One region of the Staphylococcus sp. Ze2 genome, then DNA from elsewhere that is predicted to be linked to it. Evidence: riboswitches for the same ligand, from Rfam matches in the RefSeq annotation. Region 1 holds a riboswitch; the other holds the start of a gene.
What was found. A riboswitch is a leader RNA that binds a small molecule or an ion and turns the genes downstream of it on or off. The one in region 1 is predicted to bind FMN.

Region 1 (3,429 bases):
CGCCAACACGTTTCTGATTTAAAATAGTTGATTTTCTTGTTTCTGGTATAAGGTGAATATCAAACTCAGCTTCTTTTAGTTGGAAAATAGTTAAACTCACACCATCTACTGTAATTGACCCTTGACTAACCATTTGTTTTATCAGTTTAGTTGTTGGTTTAATAGTAACGATTTTAGAGTTGTCAGATGCTTGTATGCGTGTGATTTTAGCAACTTCATCTACATGACCTAAAACAAAGTGACCACCAAAACGTCCTTGACCACTCATTGCTCTTTCTAAATTCACTTCAGCAGATTGAGTTAATTGGTTTAAATAAGTTTTATTTTCTGTACCTTTAATAACTTGAACTGAAAAACTTTGATGATCAAATTCCACCACCGTTAAACATGCGCCGTTAACACTGATTGAATCCCCGATATGCATATCTGATAAAATCGTTCGGCACTCAATCTTTAAGTTAACTACAGACTGTTGCGTGGATACTTTCTTTATTGTTCCTATTTCTTCAACAATTCCTGTAAACATGGACGATCACTTCTTTCGTAACTCTAGTTTAATATTTTGCTCAAGCATTTGTGAATTTACAATTTCAAACTGTGGTACTTCTAATAGATTAAAAATGCTTTCACTTTGGAAAAATTGATAATTACCAGAACCACCTATTATTTTCGGGGCATAATATAAGATTAGTTCGTTCGTAAATTTAGATTGTAGAAATTCAGAAGTTACTGTGGGCCCTGCCTCAACTAGTACACTTCCAATTCCCCTTTGATATAAATCTTTTAATATATTTTTAATTGAACAATCAGTTAATTCTATGATTTCAACATGTTCAATATTTGTTTTTAAATTTTTGTTTTGAGTATAAATCCATATTGGTTCATTTCTTAATTGAAAAATATCTAAATTAAAATCAATTTCACCAGTTTTAGATAAAATGACTTTTATAGGATGCTTACCTTCTTCAATACGTGTAGTATATTGTGGGTTATCTGCATATATCGTTCCTCTACCAGTCAAGACAGCATCATGTTTATGACGTAGATGAAACACATCATTTTTCACGGCTTTATTAGTAATCCATTTACTTTCGCCTTTGTCAGTGGCTTGTTTGCCATCAAGACTACATGAAACTTTAACTGTAACTTCTGGAATGGATTCGTTCTTAGCCATAAAGAAATCTCTGTATAATGATTCTGCATCTGATTGAGGGCGGAATATCACTTCGATGCCTGCCTGTTCTAATATATCATCGCCTTCAGAAGGTAATGTTGTGTCTTTAACCGCATAGACAACCTTTTTAATACCCGCTTCAATGATTTTATTTACACATGGTGGTGTTGAACCATAATGCGTACATGGTTCAAGCGAAATATATATAGTTCCGCCTCTAGCATTGTCTTGAGCCATATCTAAAGCTTGTACTTCAGCATGCTTGCCACCTTTTTGTAAATGGGCTCCCATGCCAACAATGCGCCCATCATTTACTACTACAGATCCAACTGGTGGGTTCAAACCCGTTTGGCCTTCTACCATTTTTGCTAATTGAATAGCGTAATTCAAATAATGACTCATTTTATCACCTCTAAAAAATAAAAAAACACCTGAACTTAACATTTCAGGTGTGGGATATATATCGATATAACATTTTTAGCAATCGTAAAATATACACTTATACATATTCAAATAAAAGTGTATGCTAAATAAACACTTAAAAAGTGCTATTTTCAAGTTATACTTCATTCTTTCTCCCATCCAGACTTTACTGTCGGCTCTAGAATTTCACTAGATCAGCCACATTTGATTCAACAAATGCAGGTCGCAGGCTTAATTTACTGCCGGTTGGGAATTTCACCCTGCCCCGAAAGAATATTTATGAAATTGTATTCGATGATTGAGTCAGGTAACTTTGAATAAGTTACAAAATAATGGTACTACACTTTTGACAAAATGACAATTCTTATTATCTAAGTCGGCTTTGTTTTTTTGATATTTCATTACATTTTTTCAACTTAAAGCACAAACAAATTAGTTAATACCCACTGACGACTATTAAATTATGAATAGTCGTCACAGATAACTCACAACTTATTCAGTTAATTTGTCGTTGTGTAATTCATCTATAAATTATAAATATCTTATTTTGTACTTAATAGATGGTCAACCACATTAACAGCTTGTTTTACAATCATCATAACGCCATTACGTGATTGATTAATTCCATTTGTTAATTGGCCGAGCGCATACATATGTTTCAGCGTTCCATAGCGAGGACTTATAATTTGATTAGTTTCAGCAACAATTTGAATTCCACCAAGTGGATGCGCTTGTACAACCTGTCTGTTCTCGAGATTTAATACGAGTTGGTCATCACCATCTAAATCTGCAAGTTGTGTCTTTGATCCAGTAGCATTAATTACAATATCAAACTGTTCTACTGACGCATCTTTATATTTAAAGTTGAACTTATTATTATTATATCGAACATCTTCTAATTCACTTTTGATTTTAATCGTGCCATGGTTAATGTGATCAATCAATAATCGTGCTGTTTGAGGCGGCATCGGGTTTGAATTTTCTTTTAATATAGGCTGATAATTAGTTAAAAATCGTTTTTGGTCCTCTCTACTTAAACTATTCCAAATCCAATTTAAATTTTCTTTCGTTAATTCAAGTATACTTTGTAATTTCCCTAATTCATCAGCATGTTCTAGGTCATAAGTTAAATCCTTAATTGGATCATCTTGACTACGATGCACTAACGTTTCGACATCAATATTATGCAATGCACAATCTTTCAAGAATAATTTTATTACTTCATCCAGAGGTACATTCCCAAAATGCTTGCGCTTTATCTCGTTAAATTTTTCTGGAGTTATATATTTAAAATCGATATCAGGCATCTCACCTCTTACACTTGGCAATCGCCCTTTTCGACTAGCAACAGTTATTGGTAGTTTAGGGTGATGCGAAGTTACATAGCGAATAACATCTAAACTTGCTAATCCCGTACCAATAATAGCAATTTCGTCGGAATCCTGTACATCATCTAATGTATTATAAGTCGGATATGGCGTTTTAATATAACCACGTATCCCCTTCAAACCATATGGATCATGATATGATAGAGTACCAATAGTTAAGAATACGACGTCATACTTTTTACATTTTTCTATTTCTTTAGAAGTACAAACACAATATGTCACTTTGGTCTTCCCTATTTCTGACTCTATAAATACTTCATTAACCTCTTCTTTGATTATATTTATGTTGCCGTACTTATGATTAAATTTCTGTAAATAATCTTTCATATAATGTCCAAATATAAATCTTGGCAAGTATTCCGGGTTTGAAAATTTAAATGTAGATTGCTTTTCATACCATTCATAAAACTCTCTATGGTTATCTAAATTCAAAGACATCTGTGC
Region 2 (3,429 bases), 330 kb from region 1:
AGCAGCATATTGATGCATTATCATCCTCTAAAAATATTCGGGATAGCTTAATTAACTCAATGATTGAAGGCGTTCTAGGATTTAATGATAAAAAAGAAATTATTATCTCTAATAAATTAGCCAATACAATTTTAGAGATGTTAGATGAATATGCATTAGAGAAACTAGATAAACAAAACGAGCTTACTTTTAGTAGTAAAAAAACGCAATTTGAAGTTTATGAAATCAACACACGTTATTTTGTAATTATTACAAGTTATATAGAGCAAATACAACCTGATGGTAGAAGCGGTATCGTGGCTATTATTCGTGATATGACAAACGAGCATAATATGGATCAAATGAAAAAAGATTTCATTGCCAATGTATCTCACGAATTACGTACGCCAATATCCTTATTGCAAGGATACACTGAATCTATTGTAGATGGTATTGTAACTGAGCCAGATGAAATCCACGAGTCATTATCTATCGTTTTAGATGAAACTAAAAGGTTAAACAGGTTAGTAAACGAATTATTAAATGTAGCGCGAATGGATGCTGAAGGTTTAACTGTGGATAAAGTTATACAGCCAATTGATCCATTACTCAACAAGATGCAACAAAAATATCAAAAACACGCCAAAGATTTAGAATTAAATATGAGTTTAAATCCAGATACACATCAACGCTTATGGTATTTTGATTCGGATAGAATTGAACAAGTATTAACTAATTTAATAGATAATGCATCTAGATATACTGAACCTGGAGATGCGATTAACATAGAGATAAGCGAAACTAATTCAGAACAAATACTTTATATAACTGATACTGGTTCTGGTATCGCACCTGAACATTTACAACAAGTGTTTGATCGCTTTTACAAGGTAGATACTGCACGTAAGCGTGGTAAACAAGGGACTGGATTAGGATTGTTTATCTGTCGTATGATAATTGATTCTCACGGTGGTACCATTGACGTAAAAAGCAAACTGGGTAAAGGGACTACTTTTATTATTTCTTTACCTAAACCAGAAACTGAAGACGACAATGTTTAAGTATCGTTTCTAGATGAATGAATTGATGAAGAACTAATAATGACTACATATAAGAACAATAAATTGAAATAGCATTTATAAAGCATATTCTTATATGAAATTCATTTATGCATAGAACTTAAAAACTGCCGGCAAAGTTAAACGCTTTGACGGCAGTTTTTATACCAGTTTCATCCTTTTTATTTATGTCGTTAATATATTTTAAGCAAGTATATTGTTTTTACCAGAGTAATAAGCTATGATAAATTTATAAAATTTAAGAAATTCATCTTCGGGGTAGGGTGCAATTCCCAACCGGCAGTAAAATAAGCCTGCGACCCATTAATCTATTAAATAGATTAATGGCTGATCTAGTGTGAATCTGGAGCCGACAGTATAGTCTGGATGGGAGAAGATGGAGGGTTTATTTGTTGTGCAATTATATCCTCCTATTCTGAGAAAGATGAATGGAAGGAGATAATTTAATATGCAACAACAAACAAAACGCCTCATTACTATTAGTATGCTGAGTGCAATCGCATTTATTTTAATGTTTATAAAGTTCCCAATACCATTTTTACCACCATATTTAACTTTAGATTTTGGTGACGTACCAGCTTTGTTAGCAACATTCACACTTGGTCCTGTTGCGGGGCTTATTGTAGAATTCATTAAAAATTTGCTCAATTTTCTATTCAACATAGGTGATCCAGTAGGTCCTGTAGCTAACTTTTTAGCTGCATCAAGCTTTTTATTAACAGCTTATTTCGTCACTAAACATAAAGGCGTTCTAAAATCTCAAATTATAGGGCTTAGTATGGCAACGCTAGTTATGACAATTGTTCTAAGCATATTAAACTATTTTGTGTTATTACCTTTATACGGTATGATCATGAACCTGTCTGACGTAGTAGAAAATGTTAAGATAGTCATTGTATCCGGTGTTATACCTTTTAATATTATTAAAGGTGTTGTTATCTCAATCGTATTTATTCTTTTATATAATCGATTAAAAAACGTTTTACCACGTTAGAAATATAGCAGAACTTACCATCAAAAAAATAATAAACGCCTTTCAAAGTAACACTTTACAAGTGAGAAATGAAGGGCGTTTTTATTTCAAATATAAATATTAATTTTGGAAAAGTTAATGTTGAAGTAATGCAACCTATAAGAATAACTGGGTGCAAAAAATCCGAGACAATTATTTATGTCTCGGATTTAACTCTAACTATGTCTAAGTCATTAAATGAGGTTATTGCTATAGTAGGTAAGCAATTGTTTAAACTTAAATATAATCTAACTTCTATTCAAATTTTAACGCGTCACCATCAAATGGTTCTTCCTCAATTTTAATAGAATCAGTAGGGCATCCGTCTATTGCATCTTCCATATCTTCATATAATTCTTCTGGTACCTCCGCAGTACCTTGGTTATCATCTAGTATTACATAAGCGATACCTTCATCATCATAGTCGTATATATCAGGGGCAGCGGCACCGCAAGCGCCACATGCTATGCATGTGTCCATATCAACAATTGTATATTTAGCCAATTTCTTCGCCTCCTTCGACAAAAATGCTACAATAATTACACAAATATTATTGTAATCACTGTTTATCATTTTTTCAAATGTTTTCGATTTATAAAAGTGAGGGAGCATCCATGTATAATTTAATTCATTTTGCATACACGAAGTCACATAATTACAAAACCGAAAAAAGTATATTTAATATTATCACAGGTAAAAAATCGCATCAAACCTTTTTTGATGCCTGTAGTCAACAACTCTTATCATTGTATCATAGTATGCCTAAACTAAAATATTCTTTATTCGAACAATATTCTAATAATTTTAACATCGAAGAACAACAATTTCAAAATATCATTAGCCATCCACGTCATACATATGACAGCTTATCAAATACTTTCAATGCAATACAATTGTTGACTCAAACATTGTCTAATGTCCAACATAATAATTATCAATTTGTGCCTATTACACAACATAGAGCAGTTCATCAGAAAGTTAAACACTTATATAAAAAAATTTCTGACCATCATTTAGAAAACTTATTTATAGACGAACTTACATTACTTTTTCAATCTTTAACTAACCAAAACAGTGACCTATATATTCATTATTATTTACAAGGTTTTGAAGAAAGTATGTATACAAGACAACAAATTAGTTTAATAGAAGCGATATCACAGGAAATGCTTTTTGAATTAGAAATCAGAGATTTAGTTACTTTAATGTATGAAATAGAGAATGAGCAAAAGTATCCATTATTACATAGCTTAATTATTCTTCCAACATTATTAAACAAAACCGAAAAAACTTATATAGGAATACAAAATGGGTTAAACTTCAAACAACTGGTAGCACAACAAAATGTTAAACCCAATA

Region 2: linked by a shared signal. The riboswitch ahead of ACM591_RS08260 (ECF transporter S component) and the one ahead of ribD (bifunctional diaminohydroxyphosphoribosylaminopyrimidine deaminase/5-amino-6-(5-phosphoribosylamino)uracil reductase RibD) in region 1 are both predicted to bind FMN.

Annotation. Positions count from the first base shown of each region.
Region 1 is NZ_CP183486.1:1,413,501-1,416,929, reverse strand. It holds gene ribE (riboflavin synthase) at 1-526, opposite strand, end outside; gene ribD (bifunctional diaminohydroxyphosphoribosylaminopyrimidine deaminase/5-amino-6-(5-phosphoribosylamino)uracil reductase RibD) at 533-1,576, opposite strand; FMN riboswitch at 1,741-1,874, opposite strand; gene ACM591_RS06575 (FAD/NAD(P)-binding protein) at 2,140-3,429, opposite strand, start outside.
Region 2 is NZ_CP183486.1:1,743,294-1,746,722, forward strand. It holds gene ACM591_RS08255 (ATP-binding protein) at 1-1,040, shown strand, start outside; FMN riboswitch at 1,304-1,440, shown strand; gene ACM591_RS08260 (ECF transporter S component) at 1,507-2,052, shown strand; gene ACM591_RS08265 (ferredoxin) at 2,326-2,574, opposite strand; gene ACM591_RS08270 (helix-turn-helix domain-containing protein) at 2,685-3,429, shown strand, end outside.